3 regions of the Streptococcus iners subsp. hyiners genome follow, and region 2 is predicted to be linked to each of the others. Evidence: predicted binding sites of a transcription regulator. Region 2 holds the regulator's gene; each other region holds the start of a gene.
The links. The regulator NrdR, encoded in region 2, represses ribonucleotide reductase genes. The targets are predictions, from matches to a motif close to ACACNATATATNGTGT.
Positions count from the first base shown of each region.

Region 1 (4,974 bases), 870 kb from region 2:
AGAGTAGAAGAGGAAGGTTTCTAGGAAAACGCTGGCTACTTTCTTTTCAAGTGGAGTACCGTTTTCGTAGATTTCGTTGATAATCTTTGCCTTGCGTTGCAAGTATTCGTTGCTGTTGGTCCATTCAAAGATGTCTTCAATCTCAGACTTGGTGTTCAAGGTTGAGAAGATAGAAGAGTAAGACTTGGCGTGAACAGACTCCATGAATTGAATGTTGTTGTAAACAGCTTCTTCATGCGGTGTCCGAATGTCATTGCGAAGAGCTTGGACACCTGTTTCAGATTGAAGGGTATCCAAGAGGGTCAATCCACCAAAGACCTTACCAACCAGGTCTTTTTCTTCAGCAGTCAGTTTGCGCCAGTCATCCAAGTCGTTTGATAGGGGGATACGCGTATCAAGCCAGAATTGCTCTGTCAACTTTTCCCAAGTTGACTTGTCAATCACATCCTCAATGGCATTCCAGTTAATGGCTTTGTAGTAGGTTTCCATATTTCTCTCTTTCTTTTCTAGAAATATCTACACTATTGTATCATATTTTTTGCTAAAAAACGCCCCAAGGACGTTCATTAGATTGCTTTGTTCGCAAGTAGCGTAATTTGTCGTAAGCTAGCTAGCTAGCTAATCTGCAAATAGCAGTTAGCCTAGATTAGCTAGTTGATTGATCAACAGCTAAACCCTTGCAAGTTACGACCTGAGAAAAGTCGTTCGAACTTAACGACTTTTCGAGGTACAGTCTTTTAGTTTACTTTTAGTACTAGGCAACGAGCTGCAGGCATAACTGGAGTTAGGCAAGGCGAGTTAACGAAGTAATAAAAGAAAAACCAAATGACGATAGTAAGCCACTTAGGTAGTGACGAGATGGTCAGTACCGTTCATTCATTAGGTGCTTTAGCATTAGTGTCTTACGACACGCAGAAACTGAAGACGATATTTCTTCAGTTTCGGAGTTAGTGAGGTAGCTAGCTAATCCGCTCATAGCGGTTGGCTTAGATTAGATAGTTGGCTTGCCAACAGCTAATCTTGCTACGTTAGATTACACAACTTTCACATTGGTTTGCACCGACTTCTTCACCGTCATCGGTAAAGGTACGGATGTAGTAGATTGACTTGATACCTTTGTTGAAGGCGTAGTTACGGAGGATAGAGAGGTCACGCGTTGTTTGTTTGTTCTCTTTTTTCCATTCGTAAAGGGCTTTTGGAAGCTCACTGCGTAGGAAGAGAGTGAGGGACAACCCTTGGTCCACGTGTTCTGTTGCGGCAGCATAAACATCGATGACCTTGCGCATATCCATATCATAGGCAGACTTGTAGAATGGAATGGTCTCGGTTGCCAAACCTGCTGCTGGATAGTAGATTTTACCGATTTTCTTCTCTTGGCGTTCTTCAATCCGTTGTGTGATTGGGTGAATAGAAGCAGAGACATCATTGATATAGGAAATAGATCCATTTGGTGCAACAGCTAGGCGGTTTTGGTGGTAAAGACCATCTGCCATGACTTTCTCACGTAGTTCAGCCCAGTCTTGCCCGCTTGGAATGAAAATTCCTTCAAAGAGTTCTTTGACACGGTCAGATTGCGGTTGGTAATCTCCAGTCACATACTTGTCGAAATAAGTACCGTCCGCGTATTTTGATTTGTCATAGTTGTGGAAGGTCGCCTTGCGTTCGCGGGCAATGTTATTTGATTCTACCAAGGTCCAGTAGTTGAGGAGCATGAAGTAGATGTTGGTAAATTCCACAGCTGTTTTTGATCCGTAGTCGATCAAGTTTTGTGCCAAGTATGAGTGAAGTCCCATAGCACCAAGACCGATAGAATGCGCACGTTCATTTCCAGCCTCGATAGAAGGTACCGCAGAAATGTGCGAATGGTCAGTTACGTAAGTAAGAGCGCGTGTCATGGTACGGACAGAAAGACCAAAGTCAGGTGACTTCATGAGGTTGACAATATTGGTTGAACCAAGGTTACATGACACATCTGTACCCAATGTTAAGTATTCCTGAGAATCGTTAATGACACTAGGTGTTTGGACTTGTAGAATTTCTGAACAGAGGTTGGACATGATAATCTTGCCGTCAACAGGATTGCTGCGGTTGGCGGTATCGATGTTGATGACATAAGGGTAACCAGACTCTTGTTGCAGTTTAGAAATCTCTGTTTCCAAGTCACGTGCCTTGATTTTTGTCTTACGAATGCGTGGGTTTGCTACCAACTCGTCGTATTTTTCAGTAATATCAAGGTAGCTGTAAGGCACACCATATTCCAATTCAACAGAGTAAGGGCTGAAGAGATACATGTCTTCATTTTTACGTGCCAACTCATAGAACTTATCAGGAACAGTGATTCCAAGTGACAAGGTCTTCACGCGCACTTTCTCATCGGCATTTTCCTTCTTGGTCGAAAGAAAGGCGATAATGTCTGGGTGGAAAACATCTAGGTAAACAACCCCAGCCCCTTGGCGTTGTCCAAGTTGGTTGGAGTAGGAGAAGCTGTCCTCAAAGAGTTTCATAACAGGGACAACACCAGATGCAGCTCCCTCGTAGCCCTTGATTGGTGCGCCTGCCTCACGCAAGTTGCTGAGGGAGATGCCGACGCCACCACCGATACGGGACAATTGCAGAGCAGAGTTGATAGAACGTCCAATAGAGTTCATGTCGTCTGTGACTTGGATGAGGAAACAGGACACCAACTCACCACGACGAGCACGACCTGCGTTGAGGAAGGAAGGAGTAGCTGGCTGATAACGCAAATGGATCATTTCGTTGGCCAAATTCAAGGCTAATTCTTCATTGCCCTCTGCAAAATACAAGGCGTTGAAGAGAACTCGGTCTTCCATGCTCTCCAAGTAGTAGGCACCGTCGTTGGTTTTAAGGGCATACTGGTTGTAGAACTTGTAGGCTGCCATGAAAGACTTGAAGCGGAAGTTTTGGTCCTTTAAAAATTGATGGATTTTAATGATAAATTCTGGGCTATACTGATCTAAAAATTCTTTTTCAAGATAATTTTCTTCTACTAAGTAGGCAATCTTGTCTAAAATGCTATTAAATTTCTTAGTATTTGGAAGGACATTTTCATTAAAGAAAGCTTTAACTGCTTCTAGATCCTTGTGGAGAGGAATTTGTCCATTGACTGGACGGTTGATTTCGTTATTTAAACGGAAGTAGGATACATCGCCTAATTCTTTCAAACTCATAATCGCAATCTCTTTCTATATAACAGGGAGGTAGGGGATTAGACTAGGGCTTTCAATTTAGTTGGCTGAAAACCTGAGAAAACTTCATTTTCAGTTTCAATAACTGGCGCTGCTGAAAAACCAAGGCTTTTCACATGTCCGATAAATTCAGGTTGCTCGTCTAGATTGATTTCTTTGTAGGCCACATTGTGCTCATCAAGAAATTTTTTACTCATTTTACATTGAACACAATTATTTTTTGAATAGATGGTAACCATTCAATTTCTCCTTTTTAAAATAAATATACCAATCTAGCATACAAGATTTTGGGAGCAAAGTCAAGAAGGAAGTCCAGAACTATCACAAAATATAGTATGACAAAAAACGAACAAACACCATATCTTGTGTAAATAGCATAAATCCTTTGAAACTAAGCTTTCAAGATGTTTTCAGGACTTTTATAATCTCATAAAAAATAGTTTTACTGAAAGAAACGCAAAAAATTCTTGAAAATGATTTCAAAAAGTGATATAATGCTTTTTGTAAGGGTTATCAAAAATAACTCAAAATTTTGTAAAAATAAAGGAGAATCCAACTATGGCTTCAAAAGACTTCCACATCGTGGCAGAAACAGGTATCCACGCACGTCCAGCAACTTTGCTTGTTCAAACTGCTAGCAAATTCGCTTCAGACATCACGTTGAACTACAAAGAAAAATCAGTTAACCTTAAATCTATCATGGGTGTTATGAGTCTTGGTGTTGGTCAAGGCGCTGATGTAACAATCTCTGCTGAAGGTGCAGATGCTGACGATGCAATCGCAGCTATCACTGAAACAATGGAAAAAGAAGGATTGGCATAAGAAGATGACAGAAATGCTTAAAGGAATTGCAGCATCTGATGGTGTTGCCGTTGCTAAGGCATATCTACTCGTTCAGCCAGATTTGTCCTTCGAAACTGTTACAGTTGAAGATACAAATGCAGAAGAGGCTCGTTTGGATGCTGCTCTTGCAGCCTCTCAAAACGAGCTTTCTGTTATTCGTGAGAACGCAGTAGCTAGCCTTGGTGAAGAAGCCGCAGCCGTATTTGATGCACACTTGATGGTTCTTGCTGACCCAGAAATGATTGGTCAGATTAAGGAAACTATCCGTGCTAAGAAAACAAATGCTGAAACTGGTTTGAAAGAAGTAACGGATATGTTCATTGCTATCTTTGAAGGTATGGAAGATAACCCATACATGCAAGAGCGTGCAGCAGATATCCGCGACGTTGCTAAACGTGTCCTTGCTCACTTGCTTGGCGTTCGTTTGCCAAACCCAGCGACAATTGATGAAGAGTCTATCGTTATCGCACACGACTTGACACCATCTGATACAGCGCAATTGAACAAACAGTTTGTTAAAGCTTTTGTAACAAACATCGGTGGACGTACAAGCCACTCAGCTATCATGGCTCGTACACTTGAGATTGCAGCTGTATTGGGTACAAATAATATTACTGAAATCGTGAAAGATGGTGATGTCCTCGCTGTTAACGGTATCACAGGTGAAGTTGTTATCAACCCATCTGAAGAAGTGATTGCAGAATTTAAGGCAGCTGGCGAAGCCTATGCTAAACAAAAAGCTGAGTGGGCACTCTTGAAAGATGCTCAAACAGTGACAGCTGACGGCAAACACTTTGAATTGGCAGCTAACATCGGTACACCAAAAGACGTTGAAGGTGTAAACGATAATGGTGCTGAGGCAGTTGGTCTTTACCGTACAGAGTTCTTGTACATGGACTCACAAGACTTCCCAACTGAAGATGAG
Region 1 is NZ_CP118734.1:1,258,517-1,263,490, reverse strand. It holds gene nrdF (class 1b ribonucleoside-diphosphate reductase subunit beta) at 1-489, opposite strand, end outside; gene nrdE (class 1b ribonucleoside-diphosphate reductase subunit alpha) at 1,029-3,188, opposite strand; gene nrdH (glutaredoxin-like protein NrdH) at 3,227-3,445, opposite strand; gene PW220_RS06310 (phosphocarrier protein HPr) at 3,765-4,028, shown strand; gene ptsP (phosphoenolpyruvate--protein phosphotransferase) at 4,033-4,974, shown strand, end outside.
Region 1: a site for NrdR is predicted at 3,560-3,575, ahead of nrdH (glutaredoxin-like protein NrdH). Genes of this name have one in related genera too.

Region 2 (4,974 bases):
TATTCGACCAATTCCTCTGTCTCAAGATAGGAAACATCCGCATAGCCCTCATTCATGACCAAAACTGGTTGATACCCCTTAGCAATATAGGCTTGGTCTTGCTTGACAAAGAGGTCGCGCTGGCTGATATATTCCAAAAACTTTGAAATGGACAGAGTAATTTCCTGCTGGGTCAAGCCTTCTTTTTTGATAAAAGCAGCGACTTCAGGATCACTCACAATCTCCTGATAGAGTTGCTGATATGATTTTGGACTTGGATTGGTTGCCTGCGACAGCCTGTCTTGTACTGATTTCATCAGCTACCTCCTTTGTTTTCCATTTCTTCTAATTCACGATAAAGGGCAGCCAGCTTGGCTTGACCTTCTTGCGTTTGTTCTTGCTGAACCTCTTCCTTACTCCAGTCAGGCACATTGGTTTTGGTTTCTGGCTTGGGTTTACTCTGTGCTTGACCTGTCTTCAACTCTCTTAGATAAAGAATAGCGGCCTCAGCACTAGCAATTCCCTTGTAGGAAAAATCATTACCCAGCTTCATGGCATATTTTTCATTTAGATTGGCCGAGTCCACCTTGTTAAAAGTATAGAGGACCAAGACATTGATAACTTCGTCAAGCAAGCCCAAGTTTGCCAGATCTTTCAAGCACTTTCTCTCTGTATCAGTCGGGACCGCCTTACGTTGCTCCTTGATAAAAGCGAGCAAAGCCGAACTTGACTTAGCTTTTGCCTCTCGAACAATGGCCTGTTCCTGAGGACTTAAATGACCTGCAGGCACCTGTTTAGCCTGACGTGACTGCTGCAAGCGCTTGGTAGATAGGGTAAAACCAATCGCCGTTGCCTTTGCCTGACGATAGGTTTCCAACCAAGTCCACCCTGCCTGCTCTGCTATGTGACTAAGAGCAATAATGTCCTCTGCTTCATCTTGAAAAAGAAGCTTGTCTTTTGCCATCAAGGCCTTGAAGGCAGACCAGTCAAAATCATGTTTGGGTTCAAACCTCCCCTCAATCTGACCAGTAAGCGTAAAGACCTGAGAGAAGGTCTTGGATACATTCTTTTCTTGAGGAGGTCTGGAACCCTGTAAGCCTTCTACACTGGCTTCACCTATTCGTTGTGCCAATAGCTGTTTGTATAGGGGCTTGTCCAAAAATTGTTTGACCGTCAGTGGTGGCAACAAGACCAAGCCTGTCAACTCATCTGCCCGATAGACTTGTAGCAATTCCATGGCAGATAAGAGATCCAAGGCCTGCTCCAAGCGCTTCATACCGAAATCCATATGATTGAGGATTGTCGCCCACTTGTAACGCCCCTGCCCCTGATCCGAGAAACTATAGAGGTAGTAGTAAAGGGCTAGGGCATCAAAACTGATGATGGGTTGATAGCACTGGCTTAAACTGATAATGTCTGGTGTAAAAGGACTGGTCTTTATGTAGGTAAATAAATCATTTGGCTTCATGAGCAGCACCTGACTTTACTTTACTACCCTTAGAAATCATCTGCTTGAGCAGATTTTCCAACTCTTCCACATCCTTAAAGGAACGATAGACAGAGGCAAAACGCACATAGGTGATTTCATCCAACTCCACCAATTCGTCCATGACAAAATTACCAATGACATCACTTTCAACCTCGCCATCACTCTGAGAACGAACCTTCTGCTCAATCCGGTTGACAACTTCGTCTATATCACTAGTTGAAACTGGACGTTTTTGTGCTGAACGAATGATACCATTGAAAATCTTTTCACGGGAAAATTGCTCCCTAGTCCCGTCCTTCTTCACAACGACGAGGGTTTTTTCTTCAACACGTTCATAGGTGGTAAAACGTTGACCACATTGATCGCAAGAACGACGGCGACGGATGGTGTTGCCATCTTCAGCCTGACGACTATCAATAACACTTGATTTCAAACTTTGACATTTTGGACAACGCATACTCTCACTCCTACAACTTCTTTATCACTTCAGTATAGCATAAAAACAGCAAAAATAAAAGAAAGCGAGAAAACCCACTTTCTATTTTTAACCATTGTTAACCGAGTTTCATATCCCCTTGCTTCTTCAAGCGACTGGCAACCCATTCACGAACCAGACGGTAAATAACCGCAAAGATAGGTGTAAAGAAGACCATACCAAGCAAGCCAAACAAATTTCCACCAATCAAGGCTGCAGCAAGGGTAAAGAGAGTCGGAAGTCCTACCGATTGTCCAACCACACGCGGATAGATAACATTCCCCTCAATCAACTGGATAATCTGGAAGAGAGCAATAGACCAAAGTGCCAAGAGGGGATTTTGCACCGCCACAAATAAGGCACTAATCAGACAGGCGGTAAAGGGACCAATGTAAGGCACAAAGGATAAAACACCTGCCAAAATTCCTGCCATGCTGGCATAAGGAATTCCTGAGAGAGAATAACTCACAAATACGAGAGTACCGATAATACAGGCTTCTACGATTTGGCTCATTAGGAATTTATCATAAGTATCAACAATGACTTCTCCAATATAACTAATCACTCGAACAGTTTTTGTCGGCAGTATCGCTTGTAGGAATTTACCTGTCATAGCTTGCAGATGTTCCTTGCTTCCAAGTATTGCCAAGGTAAAGAAGAAGGCCATCACAAGCGTCATGGTATTGGAAAAAATACCAGTGACATTTGATACTAAACCTGATAAGACTGGCGTTACCAAATTGGAAATAAAGGTTAGATTTTTCAATTGGTCCAGCATACCTGCAATTTGCTCACCCAACTGACCAGCCAAAAGTCCATTTTTTTCCAGGAAGCTTGTAAGGGCATTGACCGATTTAGGAATTGCTGTGCTACTCACCGTCACTAATTGCGACACCGTTGACATCAAGGTAGGAAGAACAATCAACACCAACCCAGTAACAATTAAAGCAAAACCAATCAACACTCCAACAATAGCCAAGGAACGTTTGGATTTATTCAAAAAAGAAACCTTCTCTATCTGATCCTCTATTTTTTTCATAGGCACATTTAAAATAAAGGCAATGATACTCCCTATAAAGAGAGAATTCATGCTTCCCAACAAAATCTGAACTGCCTTGTATATCGTATCCCAATTCAATACAGCTAAGAGGGTAGCTCCAGCCAACAAAATCAATAAAGCTTTTTCTTTAAACGACGAATTCATAATATCTCCAATTTTGTATGATTAGCATTCAGTTTATCATAGGAAGCAAAAAAAAGAAAGAGTTTCCCCTTTCTTAATCTCGCATGGCATAACCAACGCCACGAACTGTCTTGATGTAAGATGGTTTACCGGTAACATCTAATTTTCCACGTAAATAACGAATATATACATCTACTACATTAGTTTCCGATGTCGTTTCATATTTCCAAACTCGCTCTAGCAATTGTTCTCGGCTGACAGGTTCGGGGCTGTTCATCAGAGTTGCAAGCAAATCATATTCGCGTCTGGTCAGGTTAATCAACTCATCCCCACGAGTAACGGTTCGATTTTGAAAATCGACCTTTAGGTCACGATAGGCTGCTTGCAAAGGAACGTGCTTACAATTCTTATCAATAAAATCTCGCCCACGGAAGATGGCTGCAATTTGCTCAACCAAATCACTGATGACAAAGGGCTTGACGACATAAGAAACTGCGTATGAAAGCACTTCTTCTCCATATTTGGCAACATCAGCTGAATCAATGGCCACAATCAAGACACTAGCAGGCTTGATGGCCAACAATTCCCTTGACAATTCCTTACTAGACATATCAGAAAGCTGAAAGCTCATCAAAATCAAATCAAAATCCGTTTCATGAGCTAAGGAGAGGGCTTCTTTCCCTGTTGAGGCATAATCTACCAAATACTCCTTCTTCTGCAGCTCCATGGAAACAAAGTGCGAAAGATTGCGCTCTCTTCCGGCAATCAAAATTTTCTTAGCCATTATCTCTTTCATTGTTCTCTCTATCAATCAAATTAGCTAGCGACAAATTAGAAAGAAGGGCGCTCACACGCCCATTCTTTTATTTTGTTTCGCTATACCAATCGTAGTGGAAGACACCTTCTTTGTCTTTACGATTGTATGTGTGGGCACCGAAGTAGTCACGTTGTGCTTGGATTAGGTTAGCTGGCAAGTTTTCAGCACGGTAGCTATCAAAGTAGGTAATCGCTGCTGAGAAGGTTGGAACAGGTACACCTGCCTGAACTGCCAAGGCAACAACATCGCGAACAGCCTGTTGGTACTTAGCGGTCACATCAAGGAAGTATTCATCCAAGAGCAAGTTAGCCAAGTCTTCATCACGTCCATAAGCATCTGTAATTTTTTGCAAGAAACGAGCACGGATGATACAACCTGCACGCCAGATTTTAGCAATTTCACCAAATGGCAAGTTCCAGTTGTTTTCTTTAGAAGCTACACGCAGTTGGGCAAACCCTTGTGCATAAGACATAATTTTTGAGAAGTAAAGGGCTTGACGGATCTTTTCTACCAATTCAGCCTTGTCACCTTCGTATGCAAACGGAGCTGGTTTTGGAAGAACTTTGCTGGCTGCCACGCGCTCATCCTTGTAAGTTGAGATGTAACGAGCAAAAACAGACTCTGTAATCAATGACAAAGGCACACCCAAGTCAAGTGATGATTGGCTTGTCCATTTACCTGTACCCTTGTTACCAGCAGCATCCATGATATAGTCAACGATTGGACCATCTTGAGCTTGGTCATCCTTGCGTTTCAAAATGTCAGCTGTAATTTCAATCAAGTAGCTATCCAATTCGCCTTGGTTCCACTCAGTAAAGATGTCAGCCATTTCATCAACTGACAAGCCAAGCAAGTGTTGCATGAGGTCATAAGACTCCGCAATCAACTGCATATCGCCATACTCGATACCGTTGTGGACCATTTTTACATAGTGACCAGCACCGTCTGGACCGATGTAGGTCACACATGGAGCGCCATCTTCTGGAGCTTTTGCTGAAATTTCTTCTAAGACATCTGCCACCAATTCATAA
Region 2 is NZ_CP118734.1:383,826-388,799, reverse strand. It holds gene dnaI (primosomal protein DnaI) at 1-296, opposite strand, end outside; gene PW220_RS02035 (replication initiation and membrane attachment family protein) at 296-1,447, opposite strand; gene nrdR (transcriptional regulator NrdR) at 1,434-1,925, opposite strand; gene PW220_RS02025 (AI-2E family transporter) at 2,023-3,147, opposite strand; gene PW220_RS02020 (response regulator transcription factor) at 3,221-3,910, opposite strand; gene gndA (NADP-dependent phosphogluconate dehydrogenase) at 3,990-4,974, opposite strand, start outside.

Region 3 (4,974 bases), 470 kb from region 2:
CATGAGTGGTAAATCGACCTATATGCGTCAGCTGGCGGTTATTGTCATCTTGGCACAGATGGGTTCCTATGTACCAGCAGATCGGGCAACCCTGCCAGTCTTTGATGCTATTTTCACCCGTATTGGTGCAGCAGATGACCTGGTCAGCGGTCAATCGACCTTTATGGTGGAGATGATGGAGGCCAACAAGGCAGTCCGTCTGGCGACAGATCGTTCGCTCATTCTCTTTGATGAGCTGGGGCGGGGGACAGCCACCTACGATGGCATGGCTCTAGCCCAGTCTATCATCGAGTACATCCACGACAAGATTGGGGCCAAGACCCTCTTTGCTACCCACTACCACGAGCTGACCGAGCTAAGCCAGACCCTGTCAGGCCTTGAAAATGTCCATGTATCGACCTGGGAGGAGGACGGACAAGTCACCTTCCTCCACAAGATTGCCCCAGGCCCAGCTGACAAGTCCTACGGGATCCATGTGGCTAAGATTGCGGGAATGCCAGAGGAGTTATTGGAGCGGGCGGATAGGATTTTGCAGACACTTGAAAACCAAGCCCCTACTGCACCAGCTAACCCAGCTCCGTCAATTGTGGAAGAACCGTCTGGTCAAATTGACCTCTTTGCAGATACGCCTTCTCACCCAGTCCTCGATGAACTGGAAAAACTAGACATCTACAATATGACCCCGATGGAAGTCATGATGGCTGTGGCGGAGTTGAAGAAAAAAATATAAGACAATGAAAGTCAGGACAGTTGTTCTGGCTTTTTTGCCGTTTAGCTTAAGTAATCAACCATATAGCCAAAAGCCCTTGAAACCAGTAAAGAAATGGTGTTTAATAGGGGCAGAAAGAGAAAGGAGAGAATATGAAAGTAAAACTAGCTATTTCACCAGAAATTTTGGAAGATTTGGTGACTATTGAAGCACAGGCTATGTCTGAGCAGGTTAGTCACTTGATGACCTATATTCAAAACTTGGATAAGCAGAGGTCCAGTCTAACCGTCAAAAAAGGGGAACAGGTTTATCTTGTGGAGCATGATGAGATTGTCAGACTCTACTTGGAAGATAAGATTTTACAGGTGGAAACATTAGAAACTACCTATACTTCCAACCTACGCTTGTATCAGGTCAAGGAAGATTTACCATCAAACTTCTTACAAATCTCCCAGTCGGAAATCATTCACATCAAGCAACTGGACCACCTCAAGCTGACCGCCAACGGTCTGGTCAAACTGGTCATGAAGAATGGGTCGGTTACCTACTCATCCCGTCGCTATCTAAAAGTTATCAAAGAAAGGTTAGGACTATGAAAAAATACATCTTATCAGCTAGTTTAGGCATTGCCATCGGAACCATTATCTCCATCGTCACATCAGCCGTCTTCGGACAGGGAATCTACCTTCCTCTCAATCCCTTTTCAACCATGGGTGCTTACTATGTAGAGCATTTTAATCAACCTACAGTTATGTTGATTTGTGTAGCCATTTGGGCGACAATCGGTCTCTTGTTTCAGCTGGCAGACAAAATTTTTGAACAAGACTGGAGCCTTCTACGAATGACGGCAACGCATTTTGCTATCACGGTTTTAGGTTTTACACCGCTGGGCATTTTGGCTGGTTGGTTTCCCGTGAAACTAGGGGCCCTTCTCTTTTTCTGGTTTATCTTTGTCTTGATCTACGCTTCTCTCTTTTTCCTAAACCATCGGAAAATGGAGCGGCAAATCAAGGACATCAACGGTCGTTTGTAGTATAATAGCACTATCATTTTGTTGGAGTGTTTTATGAAAATTATACTGACGATTGTCTATAGCTTGGGAGTGGTGTGGAATATCCTCTTTCTTGCGGTGAATGTTGGCAGAATTCCTGTCATCAACTTGCTTTGGCCTGCTGTGATTTTAGTGGCCTGTGCCATCAATTTGTACTTCTTATGGACCAGAAAACAAGAGTCAGATTAGGCTCTTGTTTTCATTTGTTTTTCAGAAACGAAGACTATATTTAGTGTAAATTTTCTATTTTTATATTTTTTGACACAAGATATTGATTTTTAATTTGTGAAATGTTACACTAATAGCAGTGAAAAATGGAGGCCAGTCAGATGAAGAAGCGAGAAAATGATGTAGAAAAACTGAATTTAGTCGTCTTGAAACGAGATGGTCGGACGGTGCCCTTTGATGAGCAAAAGATTTTTTCTGCTCTTTCACGGGCCAATCAGGAATTGGAACATCCTGTGTCAGAAGTAGGTTTGCAGCTGGTTTTGAAGGCAAGCTTGCAAGAGATTGGTCGTCGTTTTACAGATGACATTCAGATTTATGAAATTCAGACCATTGTAGAGCAGGAGTTGCTCAAGGCTCATTTGTATGACTTGGCAGAGCGGTATATCCAATACCGGACCCAGCGGGATTTTCGTCGTCATCAGGCGACCGATATTAACTTTGAAATCCATAAGCTGCTGAGCAAGGATCAGTCCTTGGTCAATGAAAATGCCAACAAGGATGCGGATGTTTTCAACACCCAGCGGGATTTGACGGCAGGTATCGTTGGTAAGTCTATCGGTCTCAAGCTCTTGCCTGCCCATGTGGCCAATGCCCACCAAAAAGGTGACATTCATTACCACGACTTAGATTACAGCCCTTATACCCCCATGACCAACTGTTGCTTGATTGATTTCAAGGGGATGTTGGCTCAGGGCTTTAAGATTGGGAATGCGGATGTGGAAAGTCCCAAGTCGATTCAGACGGCTACGGCACAGATTTCGCAGATTATTGCCAATGTGTCCTCGAGTCAGTACGGGGGCTGCTCGGCTGACCGTATCGATGAGGTTTTGGCTCCCTATGCTGAACTCAATTATCAGAAGCATTTGAAGGAAGCGAAAGAATGGGTCTTGCCAGACAAGCAGGAAGACTATGCCCGTGCCAAGACGCAAAAGGATATCTACGATGCCATGCAGTCCTTGGAGTATGAGATTAACACCCTTTTTACTTCCAATGGTCAAACGCCTTTTACTTCGTTGGGATTTGGTCTGGGAACCTCCTGGTTTGAACGGGAGATTCAAAAGGCCATTCTCAACATTCGTATCAAGGGTCTGGGACGCGAAGGTCGGACGGCCATTTTTCCCAAGCTGATTTTCACAGTTAAGCGAGGCTTGAACTTGGAGCCAACGTCACCCAACTACGACATCAAGCAGCTGGCGGTGGAATGTGCAACCAAGCGGATGTACCCAGATATGCTGTCTTATGACAAGATTGTTGAGTTGACGGGTTCCTTCAAAGTGCCAATGGGTTGCCGTTCCTTCTTACAAGGTTGGCAGGATGAAAACGGTCAGGATGTGACATCTGGTCGGATGAACTTGGGTGTTGTGACCGTCAATCTGCCACGGATTGCCCTCGAAAGTGGTGGCAGTCAGGAAAAATTCTGGGAAATCTTTGCAGAACGCATGGCCATTGCCAAGGATGCCTTGGTTTACCGTGTGGAGCGGGTCAAGGAGGCGACACCTGCCAATGCACCGATTTTGTATCAGTACGGGGCTTTTGGCAAGCGACTGGCCAAGACAGATATGGTGGATGAGGTTTTCAAACATCGCAGAGCGACCATTTCGTTGGGCTATATCGGACTTTATGAAGTAGCAGCAGTTTTCTACGGTGGTCACTGGGAGGACAATCCAGAAGCCAAGGAGTTCACGATTGCTATTATCAAACGAATGAAGGAATTGACAGATGCTTGGTCTGACCAATATGGTTATCATTTCTCTGTCTATTCAACCCCATCTGAAAGCCTGACGGACCGCTTCTGTCGAATGGATACGGACAAGTTTGGTTTGGTGGAAAATATCACCGACAAGCAGTATTACACCAATTCCTTCCACTATGATGTGCGGAAAAATCCCACTCCTTTTGAAAAACTGGATTTTGAAAAGGTCTATGTGGAGGCGGGTGCCAGCGGTGGCTTTATCCACTACTGCGAATATCCTGTCCTGCAACAAAATCCCAAGGCCCTGGAGGCTGTTTGGGACTATGCCTATGACCGTGTCGGTTATCTGGGGACCAATACCCCGATTGATCATTGCTACGCCTGTGATTTTGAGGGGGATTTCGAGCCAACGGAGCGTGGCTTCAAGTGTCCAAACTGTGGCAATAGCGACCCCAAAACAGTTGATGTTGTCAAGCGGACCTGTGGTTACCTAGGCAATCCGCAGGCCAGACCCATGGTCAATGGCCGCCACAAGGAAATTATTTCCCGTGTCAAACACATGAATGGGTCTAGTTTATAAAGAATGGACATGAGGGCTTCCGTGGTTTTGAGGAACTACGGAAGTTTGTTATAATAGGGAGAAAAATGTAATAGCTCTGCTATGTTCAAAAAAGGAGAAAACAATGGGAAAATACCAACTAGACGATAAGGGCAAGGCCTTGGTGGCACGCTATCACGAGAAGAATTCCAATGTGAAGCAGGACAAGAAGGCGCGTGTGCAGGAATTGCTCAAGCAAGCTAAGAATAAGAAGAAATAGTATGAATTTTACAGATATCAGCATTCTCCACACTAATGATATGCATTCTTACATGGAGAATTTTCCAAAGAAAGCCCAGCTGATTGCGGATATTCGAGCTCGAAATGAGCAAAAAGGTATTCCGACCTTTGTCTTTGATAGCGGGGATCTGTTTTCGGGCAATATCTTTTTCAATATGTACCGAGGGGTCAAGGAAATCGAGTTGATGAATCAAGTTGGTTGTCAGGCTATGACCTTGGGCAATCATGAGTTTGACCACGGAGATGAGTTGCTTAGTCGTTTGGATGACTATGCCCAGTTTCCAATTGTGTCCTCCAATCTCCGCTACCGTGACGAGGAGGCGGCTGATGAATTGGTGCCGCTTGAGGATGTCCTTGAATTTGATATAAATGGGAAAAGCCTCTATGTCCTCGGTTTGACTACCTTGGAAACCCAGGAGGTTGCGTCACCGTCGGAGAATGTGATTTTTGAAGAC
Region 3 is NZ_CP118734.1:1,972,310-1,977,283, reverse strand. It holds gene mutS (DNA mismatch repair protein MutS) at 1-730, shown strand, start outside; gene PW220_RS09935 (LytTR family DNA-binding domain-containing protein) at 862-1,305, shown strand; gene PW220_RS09930 (DUF3021 domain-containing protein) at 1,302-1,742, shown strand; gene PW220_RS09925 (hypothetical protein) at 1,776-1,949, shown strand; gene nrdD (anaerobic ribonucleoside-triphosphate reductase) at 2,090-4,261, shown strand; gene PW220_RS09915 (hypothetical protein) at 4,365-4,499, shown strand; gene PW220_RS09910 (bifunctional metallophosphatase/5'-nucleotidase) at 4,501-4,974, shown strand, end outside.
Region 3: a site for NrdR is predicted at 1,981-1,996, ahead of nrdD (anaerobic ribonucleoside-triphosphate reductase). Genes of this name have one in related genera too.